DNA from 3 places in the Psychromonas sp. L1A2 genome. Region 2 is predicted to be linked to each of the others. Evidence: predicted binding sites of a transcription regulator. Region 2 holds the regulator's gene; each other region holds the start of a gene.

Region 1 (7,079 bases), 540 kb from region 2:
AAAAATCATTTGATGAAAGTAGTGCAGGAACTTAGTGCCAACAATCATATCAATGCAACCCGGGGGAAAAATGGAGGAATAAAGCTTAATACCGCGCCTGAAAATATAAATATAGGCCAGTTGGTACGCTCTATAGAACAAGGTTCAACATTGGTTGAATGCTTTGGAAAAGATAACCAATGTGTGATCACGTCAAGTTGCCAGTTAAAAAGAATGTTTGCACAAGCAATGGAATCTTTCTTTGATTGTTTAGATCAATACACGTTAGCTGATTTAATCAAAGGAGAGAATAAAGCAGCACTCAGGCAGGTACTTATGATTCCAATAGAATAAACGGCTATTTTCAAAAGAAAAGAATACCTTAACCGACAATCAATATTAGGATGCCGTGCATAACCATATGATGAATAAGCAGTGATTAGAAACAAAAAAACATACCGAAGTATGTTTTTTTAGTGAATAAAATATTAACAGTTTTTATTTGTGATAAGGCGCACTTAACTCATGCACTGCATCAACAAACACTTTCGCATTTTCAGGTGGCACATCTAAATGAATACCATGACCTAAATTAAACACATGGCCATTACCTGTTCCAAAACCTTCTAAGATAGTCGCCACTTCTTGGCGAATACGTTCAGGTGATGCATATAGCATTGATGGATCCATGTTACCTTGAAGTGCAACACGCGACCCAACACGTGCTTTCGCTTCTTTAATATCAATTGTCCAATCTAAGCCAATTGCATCACAACCAGTATCGGCGATCTGTTCGATCCATTGGCCACCATTTTTTGTAAATAAAGTAACCGGAATTTTTTGACCATCATAGTTACGCGTTAAACCATCCACTATTTTATGCATATATTGCAATGAGAAGTCTTTATAATCGCGTGGCGATAAAATCCCACCCCAAGTATCAAATACCATTACAGACTGAGCACCTGCGGCAATTTGCGCATTCAAGTAATCAATCACAGAATCGGCTAATTTGTCTAATAAAAGATGCAATGTTTGTGGTTCTGCAAATGCCATTTTTTTAATTTTAGTGAAGAATTTTGAACCGCTTCCTTCAACCATATAAGTCGCTAACGTCCACGGGCTACCAGAAAAACCAATTAATGGCACTTCGCCTTTTAAATCACGACGAATGGTACGAACCGCATTCATTACATACTGAAGTTCACCTTCAGGATCTGGCATGATTAGATTATCAACATCTTTCTTACAGCTAATAGGACGCTCAAATCGAGGGCCTTCACCTTCAGAGAAATATAAACCTAAGCCCATTGCATCGGGGATTGTTAAAATATCAGAAAATAGAATCGCTGCATCTAAATCAAAACGACGTAAAGGTTGTAAAGTCACTTCACAAGCTAAATCAGCATTACGACATAAAGACATGAAATCACCTGCTTGAGCACGTGTTGCTTTATATTCTGGTAAATAACGACCTGCTTGACGCATCATCCACACGGGAGTTTTATCTACTTCTTTGTTTAGCAAAGCGCGAATATAACGATCATTTTTTAATTCTGTCATTTGTAACCTTATCCTGTTTTAGCTATTGATAGCCTATCGAGTAATCATTTCCATCTATTGATAGAATATACCTTATCTCTTCGCATAAATAAATTTGGTATTACCTATCGCTTCGATACCTAAAATTAAATTTAACGGCATCGCTTTACTGTTTTTTCAATTAATTTTCGCGCGATTGTCCCATGTTTTGGTACTAGAGGTAAATCATCGATATCGTACCAATTTGCTTCAATTAACTCTTCGGGCTGAATTTTTATTTCGCCTGATGCGTAATCAGCGGTAAATCCCATCATTAACGAATGAGGAAATGGCCAAGGTTGACTGGTAACATATTGAATATTTTTAACCTTAAGGCCGACCTCTTCAAAAACTTCACGCGCTACACAAGCTTCTAAGGTTTCACCTGCTTCAGTAAATCCAGCTAAGGTTGTGTAAACAGGGTAATTGTCTTTTTGATGGCGGTTATGTAAAGCCAAAAGGATCTTTTTTTGCTTACGAATCGCCACAATAATACAAGGAGACACTCGCGGATAAGCACGATGTTGACAGTGATAACATTTCATCGCAACTTCCCAATCAATCTCTTGCATTGGATTGCCACATTGGCCGCAAAAACGATGGGTTTTATAAAATAAAGCAACTTGAAATGCACGCCCTGCCATCTCAAATAACAAATCCTGAACTTTTCCTAATAATGAACGTAAGCTAACATATTCGCCTAACCCCATATCTAAATGATTATCGACTTCTACTAAATAACACGAGTAACTATTATAGGTTCCTAATAAACGCTTATTATCTGTAACGTGATCAGGAAAAGGTAATTCTTCAATACACCCAAAAGGGATCAGCTCTCCTTTATCTAAGGCAACTAATTTTCCTTCTGATAAAACAAACCACCATGCGCTGTCGTGTAACGCGGTTTTTAACTCTGACATTCTGAATACTCATTTTCGGGAGTGATAAATAATATAGTGCAATATCAAGCCGCTATTGAACAAGCGTTATTTTTATCTTATCAAGGTAACAACACATTAATCTTACAAATTAAAAGTCATAACAACGATTAATGTAAAATATGTGTATTTCAAGCTATTACATTGGGTATAAGCTCACAGTAATGATGTGGTTACCTATATAAACTAAATTTATATTGACGGATGCCGCTATTTGACTTAATTTTTACCTAGTTAATTTTATAGCTAGTTCATTTAAAAGAGGTTTTTATGCTTAAAAAAATAAAGCAAGCAAAAGAAGAATGGGGTGGCACACTTGCTGTTTTAGATAACTGGCTAGATGAGCGCCAAAAATTGGTTATTTTATACTGTAAACTAGCAGGGCTACCGCCATATCAAAAAGAAAAACAAGGCTTACCAAATCAAGCCTTAATCACTGAATTCTGCCAAGGTTTATTAGATTATGCTTCAACAGGCCACTTTGAAGTTTATGAACAAATCATTGAAAAATCTAAATTAAGTGGCGAAGAGAATTTAAAAATAGCACAAGAGCTATACTCTAGAATCACCACAACAACTGATACAGCTTTAAATTTTAATGATACTTATGCAGAAAATGCATCTGATAAAACGCTATTAAACTTTGATAGAGATTTATCTGAGCTGGGTCAAATAATGGAAAGTCGATTCGAACGAGAAGATCAATTATTGGAAGTCGTACACCTAAACCATACTCTTGCATAGTAAATCGAATAATTTTGTTTTCATGATGAAGCTGAGATTTAAAAAGTAATGAATTGAAACTAAAAAACAATCTATGCAGATTGTTTTTTAGTATTTGAATTCAAGTAATAAGCTAAAGGCTTATACCACAAAAAACAAGTGTTCTTCTTACAAGTGTGGTACTTGAGAATCTAAGCTATTTTTAACTAATAAAAAATATTCTTTAATAAAAAGCGCTTGTTCCTCTGAAGCACAATTTTCCCAGCATTTACCTAGTATTTGTTCCATATCATCAACAATTCTATCGCCTTCAGCAACGACTACTAAGCGCGTTTCATTACTCAACTGAGGTTGTTGCTGACAAAATGTCATCAATAAATTCGCTACTTCATCTAATACGATATCGGCAATAACTTGCCCATTCCCAGAGCTTGCAGCCCCTTCGAAGATATTTAAATTATCAGCAAAATAACCTATACAAGATTCGTATGCTTCACTTTTTAATAACATAACTACTAAGCTCTATCTGTTATAAACCATTAATAAACAATGCTTAATATTCATCATTAAGCATTGTCATGTATTCGTTAAAGTTCACCCATTTCACGTAAAGAAAGATCTCTACGAGCATTAAATGCTTTTAACTCTTTTTTAGGCACTTCTTGTGACAATGGTAGATCAACTGTCATCGCATTAACCGGTTTATTATAGACATGGAACTCATAGTGCAGATGCGCACCTGTCGAGCGTCCTGTATTACCGGACTTAGCAATTAATTGGTCTATCGCAACACGCTGCCCTTTATGCACTAATATTTTACTTAAATGCAAGAAACGAGTCGTATATTTACGGCCATGTTTAATCACAATATAGTTACCTGCTGCAGGGTGATAACCAGCACGAAGTACAACCCCATCACCAGTAGCATATACATTTGTACCTACAGGCACAGCAAAGTCAGTTCCATTATGTGGACTAACACGTTTTGTTATAGGGTGTAGTCGCTTAGGATTAAAACGAGAACTAATACGAGGTTTACCATTCACTGGGTAACGGCGGTAAGCTTTACTTAAACCCCTGCCCTTTTTATCATAATAACGACCATCTTCATTTAAAAATGCCGTGTAATTGCGTGAACGAGTTTTAATAATAATAGCTAATACTTCACTATCAAAACTATAAGCGCCTTCAATATATTGCTTTGCAACTAACACGTGGAAAGTATCACCAACACGTAACTGACGATTAAAATCGAACTGCTCTGATAATGCACTTGATATTTGTTGAATTTGGCTAGCCGATAGACCACTTTTTTTAGCACTGACATAAAAGCTACCAGTTACACTACCCTGATAATAGCTATTACGCCATTCGCCTTCCTTTATTTCTAGGTTGGAAGTGTAGACACCATCCTTCAAAACAAAACTTAAGGTATTAGCACGGTCAATAATGATTTTTAATGCGAGTAATTGATTATCGGGACTAACCAATAATTGTACGACTTGACCGGGTATTAAATTAGCAAGACGTAAATATTCAGTATCCGCTTCTAATAACTCTTGTAAAACGGCTGCTGAAATACTTTCATTAGAAAAGATCTCACTTAACGTATCGCCAGAGGAAATGGTTATTTCAACTTCACGATTACCAGAGAAATCAGGAAATAATTTATCGCTATTATCTCGAATTACATTCTGAGGTTCTGCGATAGCATACCCACCTTTCAATGAATCGCTAATTGGTAAGGTTAGCTCCCTCTTAATGTTTTTATTACTATGATCGCTAGGCGGTATCAAGCTCACAAACAATAAGAAAAAGAACAGCGCAATAATGGCCCAAAAATGTAGGCGAGGAAGATTATTAATAAAAAAAAGTGCTTTTCTAAACATGTTTTTACATTGAAACAATAAAGGCATAAAGGATCTCGATTAGACAGGGAAAACATAACCGCAAAATTAAAATGAGTGCGAGTATAACCCATAGACAAAGTATCTTTAAGAAAATAAAACAGTAATTTTAAGCAACTTCGACCATCAATGTAGGTAATCAGTTCTATCTTATTTAAAAAGAATAGGGTGTTATCCGTCACAAAAAAATGTAAGATGGACGTCTAGATGTAAAAACATCTAAAATAATTTAATTAAATAGCCCGAATAGGAGTTCACATGTCACGTGACTTATTTACCTCAGAATCTGTTTCTGAAGGTCATCCAGATAAAATTGCCGATCAAATTTCTGATGCCGTACTTGATGCCATTTTAAAACAAGATACTAAAGCACGTGTTGCTTGTGAAACCTACGTAAAAACCGGAATGGTTATGGTTGGTGGTGAAATCACTACTGATGCATGGGTTGATATTGAACAAATCACACGTGATACCGTACGTGAAATTGGTTACACAAGCTCAGAAATGGGTTTTGATGCAGATTCTTGTGCCGTTTTGAATGTAGTAGGTAAACAATCTCCTGATATTAATCAAGGTGTAGACCGTTCTGATCCTCGTGAGCAAGGTGCTGGTGACCAAGGTTTAATGTTTGGTTATGCAACCAATGAAACAGAAGTATTCATGCCTGCTCCTATTACTTACGCTCACCGTCTTGTTAAAAAACAAGCTGAAGTACGTAAAAGTGGTCAACTAGATTGGTTACGCCCTGATGCAAAAAGCCAAGTAACATTTGCTTATGACCAAGGTAAAATTGTTGGTATCGATGCTGTTGTACTTTCAACACAACACCGTGAAGATATTAAGCAATCAGATTTAGTTGAAGCAGTAATGGAAGAAATCATTAAGCCAGTTTTACCTGCTGAATGGTTAACTGAACGTACTAAATTCCACATTAATCCAACAGGTCGTTTCGTGATCGGTGGTCCAGTAGGTGACTGTGGTTTAACAGGCCGTAAAATTATCGTAGATACTTACGGTGGTACAGCACGTCACGGTGGTGGTGCATTCTCAGGTAAAGATCCATCAAAAGTTGACCGTAGTGCCGCTTATGCAGCTCGTTACGTAGCAAAAAATATTGTTGCTGCTGGTTTAGCAGATCGTTGTGAGATTCAAGTATCTTACGCAATTGGTGTTGCAGAGCCTACATCAATCAGTGTTGAAACATTCGGTACTGAAAAAGTAGCAAAAGGTTTAATCGTTAGCTTAGTAAGCGAACATTTTGACTTACGTCCTTACGGCTTAATTGAAATGTTAGATTTGATCAAACCTATCTATAAAGAAACGGCTGCATACGGTCACTTTGGTCGTGAGCATTTCCCTTGGGAAGCGCTAGACAAAGTTGAAGCGCTAAAAGCAGCAGCATTTTAATTAACCGTTTTATAAAAACGATTTAATGTTTAATTATGCTTACGTTTGAAGATAAAAAAGCACTCGCAGTGAAAGGTGAAGATTGTTTCATTTTAGCCGAGTGCTTTTTTGATCGCGCTTTTCCCCGTCCTAGTTATTTATTTAACCAACGAGGTCGTAGTGCTGGCTCCGCTCATCTACAAAAAAACCTGATCAAATTTAACCCTATCTTGTACCTGCAAAATAAAACTATTTTTATAGAGCACGTAGTGGCACATGAAATTGCCCATCTAATCACGTATCAGCTATTTGGAAGAGTCCGACCTCACGGTAAAGAATGGCAAAATATTATGACTCAAGTATTTAAATTACCTGCGAATACTACCCATCAGTTAGATATTAGCGATGTACAAGGACAATTATTTCCCTATCGTTGCTTATGCTCAGAACATCAATTGACCATACGTCGACACAATAATATTAAAAAAGGTACAAGCTACCTGTGCAGGAAATGCAAATCCCCTCTTACCCCTTCTAACGAATGAAATGTATTAAAACTTTAGTT
Region 2 (7,079 bases):
TTATGTTGTTGGCTTAAATCACTGTAAGCCTCTTTTGCAAATGGCATAAACAGTACATCAAGTTCTAACATACCACGACGACAAGCCCACAATAAACGAGAAAGAGAAACCTCTTCTGTCATGACAAATACTTCCTTTTAAAAAAAATGGAGGATTATTTATAATAGCAATCCAAAATAATATGAAACATGATACTACACTGCATTAAAAAGTAAGTTCAGGCAAAATTAGCAGTAAACGATGATGACCCACAAATAAATATTTATCGAATTAATAACGTGTAATATTAATCGGTTATTTATATCAATTGATATACAGTGCACAACATCATAACAACAACGTTTTATTAACAGCAACTACTGACAAAATAGGTTGTGAGCTATAACATTGTAATAGACCAATTAGACCAAAAATGAGGCCAATATGCGAACACTTAGCCAACTTGAGAACATTAGTAAGCTACCAGACTTAGTTTTATGCCCACTTGATAGCTGGGATTTAATTAGTGTAACAGGTGAAGACCGTATTACTTTTTTACAAGGACAATTAACTTGTGATCTTGAAAAATTAGAAACCGGGCAGCAAACCTTAGCTGCGCATTGTAACCCTCAAGGAAAAGCGTGGACAGTCGCACGAGTAATTGTATTAGAAGACCGTGTTTTATTAACTCAGCCTAGCTCTGTCTCTGAAGTACAATTACCAGAATTAAAAAAATATGCTGCTTTTTCTAAAGTCGTGATACAAAAAGAAACTGAATATAAAATATTTGGTTTAGCAGGCCCTAAATCAGCAGAATATATTGCTGAAGAGGTTGATACGGCAACAACGCATGAAACAAGTAGTTTACTTGATAGCGGCACAATATTGATAAAACAACCATATCCATCATTACGTTATCTTGCGATTATGAAAAATGCAGTTGCTGAAGATTTATTAGCCGATTTAAAAAATAAAGCAGAAATCTTCGATGACAGTTTATGGAATGCAATGAATATTGCTGCAGGTGTCGGTTTTATTGAAGCACAAATATCTGCACAATTTATCCCACAAATGTTGAATTTACAGGCGCTTGATGGGATAAGCTTTACAAAAGGTTGTTACATCGGCCAAGAAACGGTAGCTAGAGCAAAATATCGTGGAGCTAATAAACGTGCAATGTTTATTCTGACAGGCCGTTCAAACGATTGCCCAAAAGCAGGTCAAACAATCGAAATATTATTAAATAACAATTGGAAACGAGTCGGTGCAATAGTGTCTGCATGTCAATACGGTGATGGTCACATTGAAGTATTAGCCGTATTGCCGAAAGATACAAATCCTGAAGATATTTTCCAAGTAAAAGAACTTGAAGGCTCTACACTTTATTACGCTCCTCTCCCTTACCAGATAGCGGAAGATTAACCTGTAGCCCCTCGATAACTCTAGGGGCGTCGTTGACTGCGCTTGTAGTAGAAGAACACTATATTTACCAATAACCATAATTAATGCTATGATGCTCACACTTTTTTTAGGGTTTAATAGTAATTTACGCCTGCACAAATGGAACACAGCTTGAATCAAGAAATCATCCAATTACGCGACAAATCAGACGAGTTTTCTCGCCTACGCGTTAGATCTGCTTTAGCATTAATGAGGCAAGATGAAGCTGATGTTTTTCAAAGTTTTCCATTATTATTACACTTCAACGACCCTGCTTTACCTGGTTATATAAAAGGTGATGTACCGGTTGGTATTTGTCAATTTAGCCCCACTAAAAAACACCAAAATTTAGTACAAAAGCTATTCGCCATTGAATTGCCAGAAGATGAAATAGAAGCGCCAGAGATTATTGGCTTGTATGCCATGGGGAGTACCTCGTCTATTGGTCAATGTTCTGAAAGTGATTTTGATGTTTGGATTTGTTATTCGCATGAATTAGATCCAGCTCGAGTTGAATTGCTTGATAAAAAATCATGGGAAATCACCTATTGGGCGGAAAGTTTAGGCGTGGAGTTAAACTTCTTCCTTATTCCTGATAATAAATTCAGAGTTAATAATAAAGCAGCGTTGAGTAATGAATCATGTGGAACATCTCAACATATGTTGTTACTCGATGAGTTTTATCGCACCTCATTACGTGTTGCTGGTCGACGTATTTTATGGCGACAAATTCCTCATGAACATGAACATCACTACGATAGCTATGTTAAAAACCTTTGTGCAACTGGGCAAATTAATGCCGATGATTGGTTGGACTTAGGTGGCTTATATTGTGTACCTGCTGAAGAGTTATTTGGTGCTACATTATGGCAACTTTATAAGGGCATCGATAACCCATATAAAGCAACATTAAAGACCATTTTAATGGAAGCTTATTCTTGGGAGTATCCAAATATAGAGCTTATTTCGACATCATACAAAAAAAGTTTTCAGGAACAAGATTTCTATGATGAACACTTAGACCCATACTGTCTCATGCTTAGCAAAGTAAGTGACTACTTAATTAGCATTAATGATTTACAACGTTTAGAGTTAGTACGAGTTTGTTTTTACTTTAAAACAGAAGAGATGCTATCGACATCTTCCTTTAAAGAGAACTCTGCTTGGCGACGTACTATATTAAATAAGTTAATCAATCAATGGGGTTGGACTGATAGTCAAATTGCAGACTTAGATAACCGTAATAATTGGAAAATACGCGAAGTAAAACAAGCGAATACCCTTTTACTTGATGCGCTAATGTTAAGCTATAGTAACTTAATTAAATTTGCACGTGATAACAACATTAGTGAATCAATCAGTGCTGAAGATATAGGTATTTTATCTCGTAAACTTTACGCGGCACATGAAACGCTACCAGGCAAAGTTGATATTATTAATCCTAATATCTCACCAAATCTAGTTGAGCATAATCTCAGTTTCATTCAAATTCCTGAGCATCGTAAAAATAAAGCTGGTTGGTACTTATTCAATAGTACTTTAGATTCTTTTGAATTGGCTTCTACTCCCTGTTTAGGTGATTCACCTTACCTATCTAAGTTAGTTGCTTGGAGTTATGTAAATGGATTATACGATGAAGATACAAAACTTCACTTATATAATCAAGGTTCTGATTTAGTTGATAAAAACCTAAACCAATTTGCAAAAGACTTATACGCTGTTTTCCCTGTATATGTACCAAAAGCCAGTGATAAAGCACTTAGTGCGCCTTGTGCTATTAAGCATTTATCTATTTTCTTAAATGTAGAAAAAGATCCAACAAGACATTGGCAAGATACAGAAGAAAGTGAATTAAACCAGATCGATAATGTAATGGCTTACGGTGAAAATAAAGAAAGCCTAATTGGCAGTATCGATTTTATATACCGTAACTCGTGGAATGAAGTCCGTACATTACATTTTAATAGTCAATTTTCAGTGGTTGAAGCACTTAATACAATCCTTTCAAAAATGCATCAAGATGCTTCGCCACCTCATCAAATTGATTTATTTTGTTATAGCAGACATTTTAGTGAACAAATTTGTCAATCATTCGGCAGTAAACTGAATGAGTTTATTCAACTACGTTTGCATACCGTACATACAAGATCGGTACAAACATTATGGACTGGTGGTAGAAAATTTGGATTTTACTTCGAACGTAAAGGCGTTTCATTACAGCATCTAGAAAGTGCTGTGGATATTTATAGCCATATTTCTAAAAAGAAATTATCAGCTAGTTCATTAAACTTAAAAACGACTCACTATGATCAAACGGCAGATGTTATTGAGTCTCATATAAGTGAAGGTTTGATTCAATTCTTTTTTGAGAATTATCATAATGGTTTTAACGTTTATATTGCTAATGCAGATAACGATGTGGAGACGTTTTTAAACTTTGCGGGTTCAAAAAATGAATTTGTACAAAACGTAAATCGATTCTACGCATCTAATAGTCACCTCCCTGATTCTCTTGATGAGCAAATTAATTTTAACCTGCCACAATTCTACGACATCACGCTAAATGAAGATAAAACTTTATCGCTAAACCCATTTAAAAGCAGTAAGTTAACGGCTTCCACTAAAGACTTACTATCAACTCTTAAACCGAATGAATGACAAATAACATCACTTAAATCACCACTATTTAAGGCATAAAACCAAAGATAGCTAAATTTAAATTTCAAATAAGCTTAATAGACTTCTAGCCCTCTTTACGTTCAGATTGCCATACTTAAAAGATCAAGGTAAAATAAAGCATATTTTTTAAAAGGTTATTATTATGTCAACAAAGTGGAACGGTGAATATATTAGTCCTTACGCTGAGCACGGTAAAAAAAGTGAACAGGTAAAAAAAGTGACAGTTTCAATACCAACTAAAGTATTGAAAATACTGACTGATGAACGTACCCGACGCCAAGTGAATAATCTACGTCATGCTACGAATAGCGAATTATTATGTGAAGCTTTTTTACATGCTTACACCGGGCAACCATTGCCTGAAGATGAAGAGTTAGATAAAAGCCAAAATGTGAATATTTCAGAAACAATGGAAAAAACAGCAAAATAAAAACCTCTTATTGACCAACTAATGAAATTCAAAGCAAATAATACCGCCGTTCTTTATAGGTGGTTACTTGCTCTTTGGTTAGATCAACATTAATTACTCAGATTTTTTACCTCTTTTATCCTATAAAACCTTCTTTAATAACAATAATGCCAATTTTATATTCGCTTACGCAGAGCTTACTTTCTTTAAGGTTACAACCTTTCAATTTAGGACATAAATGAATGTAAGTAAGTAGTTATTCACTTTGCAATACTTGTAATGAAAAAGTAAATTTTTAGCCAGTAAAGTAGATTAATACCAATCACACTTATTAACTGATCTATTTTACTTATTAAAATAACTTATTTCTTCGTTGTAAATTTCGTAAAGGAAAGAAACATTAAAGCATTAACGTTTTTTGGTTAATTCTCAGACAGACGATTAACGAAGTTAATCTTCGAAAGGCTCAATTTACACCTTAAACTAAGTCATTTTTCCTGCGCGAAATTTAGATTACTTATTTAATGTAATTGGTATAACTACTTTTTGTATTCATTTTTAAAAGACATAAAAAAACCTCGATTAAATACATAACCGAGGTTTCCAAAAGACAGTTGATAATTATTTTAAAGCAGCAACCGCTTCTTTAACTAATTGTCCAATTTTATCCCATTCACGATTATCAATTAAATCAGCAGGTACCATCCAAGTACCGCCACAAGCAAGTACCGCCTTGATATCTAAATATTCATTGATATTCGCAGGTGAAACACCACCGGTAGGCATAAAGCTAACAGGGTAAACAGCAGTGAGTGATTTCAACATTGGAACGCCACCAGATGGACCAGCAGGGAAGAATTTTAACGTTGTTAATCCCATTTCCATTGCTTGCTCAACTAAAGATGGGCTATTTACACCAGGAATGATTGGCATATTACGTTGCTGACAGTATTTAACCGTTGTCGGGTTAAAGCCAGGGCTCACGATAAAATCAACACCCGCATCAATGGCTTCATCAACTGTTTTGCTTGTTAATACAGTACCAGCGCCAATTAGCATTTCAGGGAAAGCTTCACGTAGGTTTTTAATGGCTTGTGCAGCAGCAGGAGTACGGAATGTAATTTCCGCACAAGGCATACCATTTTCAACTAATACTTTACCTAACGGAACGGCGTCATTAGCGTCTTTAATTGCAATTACAGGAATTACTTTAAGTGCTTGTAACTTTTCATTTAATGTTGTCATTTTACTATCCTAAATATTTATAATTAATCTACAAAAGGAGCAATATACTGCATATCAATAATTGCGCCTTTATGCTGTATAACTGTACTTGCCACTTGATGTGCTTTTTCAGCAGCAACAACACTTGATTCACCTAACGTACGTTTTGATAGATAACCAGCAGCAAACGAATCTCCCGCCGCAGTGGTATCAATGACATTTTCAGGTGCTACTTTTTGAGCAGCAACACTAATTGAATCATCTGCTGTGATGATCAAACATTCACCGCCACCTTGTTTAATAACAATTTCTTGAACGCCTAATGCTCGAGTACGTTCGATACACTGCTCAACTTTTATGTCGCCGAACAAAGCTTGCTCGTCATCGAACGTTAATAGACCAGTATGTGTAACTGCTAAAATGCGTTTAAAACCTTCAGCGGCTTCTTCTGCAGAATTCCATAATTTAGGACGGTAATTATTATCAAAATAAACTTTACCACCAGCTGCTTTATAACGCGCTAGTAGGTCATATAATTTTTCACGACTAGCAGGCGGTAAAATCGCTAAACTAATACCAGATAAGTAAATAACGTCTTGCTTTAATAATGATTCAATTAACTCTTCACTTGCTGTTTCAAGCCAGAACTTTGCAGCAGCCGCGTCACGCCAGTAAAGGAAACTACGCTCACCTGTATCATCCGTTTCAACCATGTATAAACCCGGCTGTCTTGTTTCAGAACGTTGAACAAATTGAGTATCAATTCCTTCAGCATTCCATGCATCAACCATTTCTTGGCTAATTTGGTCTTGGCCTAATGCAGTCACATAACTAACATTAACATCTTTACTTGCCGTTAAGCGTGATAGATAGATAGCTGTATTTAGTGTATCTCCACCAAAAGATCTACGTAAAACACCATTAACTTCCTGCAATTCAATCATACATTCGCCAATCAAAGCGATATTTAAATTAGCCATTAGCCACCTCTGTTATAAAAAATGGATTCATTTGCATCCTCTATTCAATTTCTTGCTATTCATAACTTGGCCATATTGGCTTTGATTATAAAATCAGCATTTTATACTAATAATGTAAAAGTACTTTGTGCAGAGTTTATTTGTTTGCGCGAATTCATGTTATTAAGCACATTAATAATATTGATTCATATAGAATCAAACGACTAATTAATGCTATTTAACAAAAAATAAGCTTAATCAAAAAACCAGAAAGTATCTCATGGGCGTTAAAAAAGCCTGTTTGTTCAAAAAAGTACGAAAGCGTAACGTTTAGACGACTATTCAAATCAAAACATGACTTTGATTAACATTTAATTTGTTATTTTTAT
Region 3 (7,079 bases), 150 kb from region 2:
ACGATCTGGAAAGGGCAAGCCAAGCAAATTGTAGTTAACCGTAAATTGCGCTTTGATAATGTAAAATGGGATGTGCAGTTAATGGCATTACTTACATTAAACCTAGAGGCCGATGCTTCATTTAACAACGGTTCTCAAGCTATGTCTGGTAAAGGTATTGTTCGTTATGGTTTTTCAGGGATAAGCGCATCAAATGTTATTTTAGATTTAAGTTCAAAAGAATTATTAACATTATTGCCAATGCGTTTGCCGGCTAAAATTTCAGGAGATTTTTCCGCAGTCATTAAAGAATTCACACAAGGCAAACCCTATTGTGAACAATTACAAGGTAACGTACTTTGGCAAAATGCTGTCGTATCTAGTCAGTTAGGCGTAGTCAATTTAGCTTCTCCTACTGTTGATCTCGGATGTGATAATGGTGAGGTTACGGCATTTGTTACTCAAGAGTCAGATGAATTAGCAACAACCTTAGATATTAGTTTAGGCGAAGGCGGCATATATAAGTTAAATGGAGAGATTCAAGGAACCGATAAGTTGGCTCCTTCGATTGCTAAATCATTAACGTGGATTGGCCCAAAAAACGAAAGTGGGGCAACGACACTTAGCTTTAGTGGACAACTTTAAGTAATGAATTAATAGAGTATTGTTGGGTCATTATTTAGCATTATTGGACTTTATTTCCTATCTAATAATAAAAAGAAGAGTCTTAACTAGTATTTAACCATGTATGGATATACACTGTGTTTGTTTACAGTTTATTATCGCGTGGAGATCCTAATGAAAGAGTTAACTAAACGCCAAGGCGAAGTCCTAGACGTAATAAAAGATCAAATTACAAAGACTGGCATGCCACCAACACGCGTGGAATTAGCAAGAATTCTAGGTTTTAAAAGTGCCAATGCAGCAGAAGAGCATTTAAAAGCATTAGCACGTAAAGGGGCGATTGAAATATTATCTGGCACATCTCGTGGTATTCGCGTTATTAGTGAGCATAAAGATAATGAAGCAGCCAACGAAGGCTTGCCTTTAATCGGTAAAGTAGCTGCCGGAGAGCCGATTTTAGCTCAAGAGCACGTTGAAACTCATTACAATGTTGATCCTACTTTATTTCATCCTGCGGCAGATTTTTTATTGCGTGTTCAGGGCGAAAGCATGAAAGATATTGGTATTATGGATGGTGATCTATTAGCTGTACATAAAACCCAAAATATCAATAATGGCCAAGTAGTTGTTGCAAGAGTTGAAGATGATGTAACCGTTAAACGCTTTTATCGTGATGGTAAGCAAATAACATTAAAAGCTGAAAATACATTATTCGATCCCATTAAGGTTGATTTAGAGTTTCAATCATTTGATATTGAAGGTATTGCAGTTGGTGTTATTCGTACTGCTGATTGGATGTAAACGTTTATCTATCTGCTTTGTAACTTAATCGCTTAAGTAAATGCAGTAAATAAATTAATAAAGCGAAGAAAATGCCAATAAATAGTTATTCTATTTATTGGCATTTTCATCACTTGCTTTGAGCAAATAGAGTAAAAAAATGAAACGTATAATAATTATATGCAGTATTGTAATCGTGGGTTTATTTTTTGCGTTAGGTGGATTAGAAGCCATTAATCTAAATGCTAAAAATGGTGATACATTTGAAACAGATAATAATGCTTTATTTTTAGCTAAACCGCGTATTATTTTAAATGAGTTTGCTTTTGAAAAAGCGGGAAAAGTTGCTTTTACAAATGAATCATTAAAAGGGAAATGGACGCTTTTCTTTGCTGGTTATACTTTTTGTCCTGATGTTTGCCCTACTACACTCGCTGATTTAGATCGTATTTATCCTAGTTTAACTAATGATGATAATACAACCACTCAAGTTGTATTTGTTTCTGTTGATCCTAATCGAGATAAAGCGGAACAACTCGCAGACTATGTTCATTATTTTAATAAAAACTTTATCGGTGTAACGAGCACACATAAACAACTATGGCCTTTTGTAACACAGCTTGGTTTAATTTATGGCATTGTTGAAGCGGGTGATACAGATGATTTTTATTTGGTCGATCACAGTGCATCTATTGTTTTAATTGACCCGGATGGAAAGTTGCATGCAACGTTTAAGTCTGTGCCTAATAAGCAAGGTATTAATAGCGTAGATATGGATTTAATGGTTGAAGATATTAAAGAATTACAGCAACAATATAATAATGAAATTAATCAATAGGGTAGCTAACATTGACCCGTTTTTAGAATAACCGCGCAGTTAACTAAGACTAAGCGGTTTATTCATCTTTAAGCGAAGAATTAACGTAACGTAGATTAAATTTTCTTTGTCCAAAATAAAGCACTGCCAAATTCTGGATCAAGTTGATAATCAGAAAAGCCTAAACGTTGGTAAGCTTTACAAGCAACTTCATTGCCACTCAATACTTCTAATGTGATTTTGCAACAATCACGAGCTTTAGCAATCTCTTCAATTTTTTCGAATAAATGTTGAGTTAATTTATTCCCTCTAAAATCACTATGTACAACGACATCATGAATATTAAATAACGGTTTACAGGCAAAAGTAGAAAAACCTTCAATGGCTGTTAATAAAGCAGCAGGCTTTTCACTACTAAAAATTAAAACGATAAAAATATCTGTTCGCTTTAGCAGTGTTGAGACTAAATTTTGTTTTGCAAAGTCATTAATATCTTCGCCACCGCCCATTGGATCACAAGCATAATGCGACATTAAACTAAGGTAAGCATCTGCGTGCTGTTTATTGTTTAAGTCAGCTACAACCGTTTGAATCTCTAACATCTTAATTCCTTTTATATCTGATAATTAATACTCTTTTTCAGTCTAACTAATGGGTTATATGGATACCAGTAAAAGCCTTATTTAAATTTTATGTTTTTAAATTCAATTTTAGTGTTAGACTTCTAGATGTCTAAATGAAAAATTCTAAAGGGAACAACTATGCCAATTCGTATTCCAGATGATTTACCCGCATCAAATATTTTAAAATCTGAAAATATTTTTACTATGTCTGAATCACGAGCTAGTCATCAGAATATTCGTCCACTGCGAGTATTAATTTTAAATTTAATGCCTAAAAAAATTGAAACTGAAACGCAAATAATGCGCTTATTATCAAATACACCGTTACAGGTTGATATTGAGTTATTGCGTGTTGATGCAAGAGCGAGTCGAAATACACCGCAAAAGCATCTCGATAAATTTTATGGTGACTTTGAGCGCATAAAAAGTCAGAAATGGGATGGGTTCATTATTACTGGTGCGCCGTTAGGTACAATTCCATTTGAAAACGTTTATTACTGGGATAAGTTTACTGAAATCGTAAACTGGTCTCGTCATAACGTGACTTCAACACTCTTTCTTTGCTGGGCTGCACAAGCGGCCTTAAAAATACTTTATGATTTAGAAAAAGTAACGAGAGACGATAAGTTATCTGGTATTTATTCTCATAATACTCACCATCATCAGCATCCACTTGTTAGAGGGTTTGATGACCAATTTTGGGCTCCTTTATCGCGCTATGCAGAATTTAATAGCAATGAGATTCAAAGTAAAACTGATTTAACCGTTTTTGCTGATGCACCAGATGCAGGTGTTTACTTAGCTGCGAGCCCGGATTGTCGTCAAGTATTTATTACTGGGCATCCAGAATACGATGCTCATACTTTAAGTAATGAATACTTAAGAGATATCGAAGAAGATTTGGAGCCTGTACTTCCAGTTAATTATTTTCCAAATGATGATGCCAATCAAGCACCTCGTGCCACTTGGCGTAGTCATGGAAATCTTTTATATAATAACTGGTTAAATTATTGTGTTTATCAGGTTACACCATATGATTTAACCGACTTGAAATAGCATATAATTATTATTTAAGATTTTTAATCATAATTACAACAATAAACTGGCAAAGATTAAAACCTATCCTATACTTATTTAGTGATAAATAAATAGCGAGGAGCTTAACGAATAAGTTGTTATAGAAATATAGATTATTTCGAAAAGGTTCTGTGAAGTTCACAGATTGGTTTTTAACATAGCGTTATTATTACGTGAAATACCATTATTTGGTTTTCACATTTTTTAATAAAAATAAGACGGAGGTATACAGTTATTTTAAATTTTACTCGTACCAGTGTTCTAAAATCATTAACTATTGAGTTGTTATACTAAGCGCTCAGCCCCTCTATAGGGAACATCTTGGATTTTAGGAATTAATGCTGGTTGTATTCAAATATACAGGAGCTTAATTATTATTACGTTTTATCATTTTATTAAAAGTAAGTGTCAGAGTTAGGAGTTTATTTTTTAAAACTCATTGCCAATGGGCGTTTCTAACACTTATTTTTATCGAATTAGATAGTGGATTATTTGTAAAGGTTTATTGGTAAGTAGTTAATTTTTTATGAATATCAATGATACTTTTAATAATCACAATTAAATTGTTCTTTTATTTTTAAAGCGAGCTACTTAGCTCGCTTTTTTATGTTTAATTATTGTCGATACTGATTTTTTCCATCATTTCCTCCTATTACAACTATCAAAAAATTCATAATTTATAACAGAATATTTCAAGACGTTATCCGCTTTGAAAGGGTTTGCTGATGACTTTTATGTTATTATACGAATTGGTTTTTATCTTAGAATAAGTAGCAGGGAACTCTATGTCAGTAAGCGATCGTGGTGCGTTGATTAAAGCACAACTAGAAAAACACATTCTTTTGATTGATGGTGGTATGGGCACCATGATCCAGGATCATAAATTTGAAGAAGCAGACTTTCGTGGCGAACGCTTTAAAGATTGGAATTCTGATTTAAAAGGTAATAATGATTTATTAGTGCTTACTCAGCCTGAAGTCATTGCCAATATACATCGAGAATACCTTGATGCTGGTGCAGATATTCTTGAAACCAATACATTTAATGCAACGACCATCGCAATGGCTGATTATGGAATGGAATCCATATCGGCAGAAATTAATTTACAAGCGGCTCGTATTGCCCGACGTGTTGCCGATGAAAAAACAGATGAAACACCTGATCGCCCTCGTTTTGTAGCAGGTGTATTAGGCCCAACAAACCGTACTTGTTCTATTTCTCCTGATGTTAATGATCCTGCTTATCGTAATGTTACCTTTGATGAATTAGTGGTTGCTTATATCGAATCAACTAAAGCCTTGATTAAAGGTGGTTGTGATTTAATTCTGATTGAAACTATTTTTGATACCTTAAATGCAAAAGCCGCTGTTTTTGCTGTTGAAACAGTATTTGAAGAGCTTGGTTATAAATTACCATTGATGATTTCCGGCACAATTACGGATGCATCGGGTCGTACCTTATCAGGCCAAACGACTGAAGCTTTTTACAATTCCCTACGCCATGCTGAACCACTTACTTTTGGTTTAAACTGTGCGTTAGGTCCTGACGAATTACGTCAATACATTCAAGAAATGTCGCGTATTTCAGAAACCTATGTTTCTGCTCACCCTAATGCTGGTTTACCGAATGCCTTTGGTGAATATGATTTAGAAGCTGACGAAATGACAGTTCATATTAAAGAATGGGCTGAAAGTGGCTTCTTAAATCTAGTGGGTGGCTGTTGTGGTACTACACCTGCACATATTAAAGCTATGGCTGATGCGGTTGCTGATATCAAGCCTCGTCAATTACCAGAAATTGAAATAGCGTGTCGCTTAAGTGGTCTTGAAGCATTAACCATTCGTCATGATTCCCTATTTCAAAACGTCGGTGAGCGAACTAATGTAACGGGCTCAGCACGTTTCAAGCGTTTGATTAAAGATGAATTATACGATGAAGCACTTGAAGTTGCGTTACATCAAGTAGAAGCCGGCGCTGATATTATCGATATCAACATGGATGAAGCGATGCTTGATTCATTATATGCGATGAAAAAATTCTTAAATTTATGCGCTTCTGAACCTGATATTTCACGTGTTCCAATCATGGTCGACTCTTCTAAATGGGAAATATTAGAAGAGGGCTTGAAGTGTGTGCAAGGTAAAGGGATTGTAAATTCAATCAGCATGAAAGAAGGTGTTGATAACTTTATTCACCAAGCTAAATTAATTCGTCGTTACGGTTTTGCTGTGATTGTGATGGCCTTCGATGAAGATGGCCAAGCAGATACACGTAAACGTAAATTTGAAATTTGTAAGCGTTCTTACGATATTTTAGTTAATCAAGTTGGTTTTCCTCCTGAAGATATTATTTTTGATCCTAATATATTTGCAATCGCAACAGGGATTGAAGAGCATAACAACTATGCGGTTGATTTTATCGAGGCCGTTAAAGATATTAAAGATAACCTACCACATGCAATGATTTCTGGTGGCGTCTCTAACGTATCATTCTCATTCCGCGGCAATAATCCCGTCCGAGAAGCGATTCATGCAGTATTCCTTTATTACTGTATTCAAAATGGTATGGATATGGGGATTGTTAATGCGGCTCAATTAGCTATATACGATGATATTCCTAAAGAATTAAAAGATGCCGTTGAAGATGTTGTATTAAACAAACATGCCAACGGAACAGATGCATTATTAGATCTTGCTGAAAAATACCGTGGTGATGGTGCCGTTAAAGTTGATGACAAAAAAGCACTGGAATGGAGAGCATTACCGGTTAATGAACGTATTGCACATGCTTTAGTAAAAGGCATCACTGAGTTTATTGAAGAAGATACAGAATTAGCACGACAAGCTGTGAACATGCCTATCGAAGTCATTGAAGGTCCATTAATGGACGGCATGAATATAGTGGGTGATTTGTTTGGTGAAGGTAAAATGTTCTTACCGCAAGTGGTTAAATCTGCGCGAGTAATGAAACAAGCCGTGGCTTATTTAAACCCTTATATCGAAGCAACAAAAGCGGTTGGCGCCACTAACGGTAAAGTGGTGATGGCAACGGTTAAAGGCGATGTGCACGATATTGGTAAAAATATTGTGGGTGTTATTTTACAATGTAATAACTATGAAATTATCGACCTTGGCGTGATGGTGCCGACTGAAAAAATTATTAAAACGGCATTAGAGCAT

Evidence for each region. The regulator MetJ, encoded in region 2, represses methionine synthesis genes. The targets are predictions, from matches to a motif close to TAGACGTCTAGACGTCTA.
Region 1: the regulator MetJ is predicted to act here: its motif matches at 5,325-5,342, upstream of metK (methionine adenosyltransferase).
Region 3: the regulator MetJ is predicted to act here: its motif matches at 2,918-2,935, upstream of metA (homoserine O-acetyltransferase MetA).

What each region holds. Positions count from the first base shown of each region.
Region 1 is NZ_WUAG01000002.1:1,142,822-1,149,900, forward strand. Features, by position in the region: gene GQR59_RS15310 (RrF2 family transcriptional regulator) at 1-333, shown strand, start outside; gene hemE (uroporphyrinogen decarboxylase) at 478-1,542, opposite strand; gene nudC (NAD(+) diphosphatase) at 1,674-2,480, opposite strand; gene rsd (sigma D regulator) at 2,769-3,242, shown strand; gene GQR59_RS15330 (DUF3802 family protein) at 3,390-3,731, opposite strand; gene GQR59_RS15335 (peptidoglycan DD-metalloendopeptidase family protein) at 3,809-5,110, opposite strand; gene metK (methionine adenosyltransferase) at 5,387-6,535, shown strand; gene GQR59_RS15345 (SprT family zinc-dependent metalloprotease) at 6,571-7,059, shown strand.
Region 2 is NZ_WUAG01000002.1:1,684,878-1,691,956, reverse strand. Features, by position in the region: gene GQR59_RS17755 (FAD assembly factor SdhE) at 1-122, opposite strand, end outside; gene ygfZ (tRNA-modifying protein YgfZ) at 424-1,401, shown strand; gene GQR59_RS17745 (class I adenylate cyclase) at 1,552-4,077, shown strand; gene metJ (met regulon transcriptional regulator MetJ) at 4,241-4,528, shown strand; gene GQR59_RS17735 (bifunctional 4-hydroxy-2-oxoglutarate aldolase/2-dehydro-3-deoxy-phosphogluconate aldolase) at 5,129-5,752, opposite strand; gene GQR59_RS17730 (sugar kinase) at 5,776-6,711, opposite strand.
Region 3 is NZ_WUAG01000002.1:1,833,137-1,840,215, forward strand. Features, by position in the region: gene GQR59_RS18380 (type II secretion system protein N) at 1-624, shown strand, start outside; gene lexA (transcriptional repressor LexA) at 778-1,404, shown strand; gene GQR59_RS18390 (SCO family protein) at 1,544-2,221, shown strand; gene GQR59_RS18395 (GNAT family N-acetyltransferase) at 2,317-2,802, opposite strand; gene metA (homoserine O-acetyltransferase MetA) at 2,962-3,879, shown strand; gene metH (methionine synthase) at 4,686-7,079, shown strand, end outside.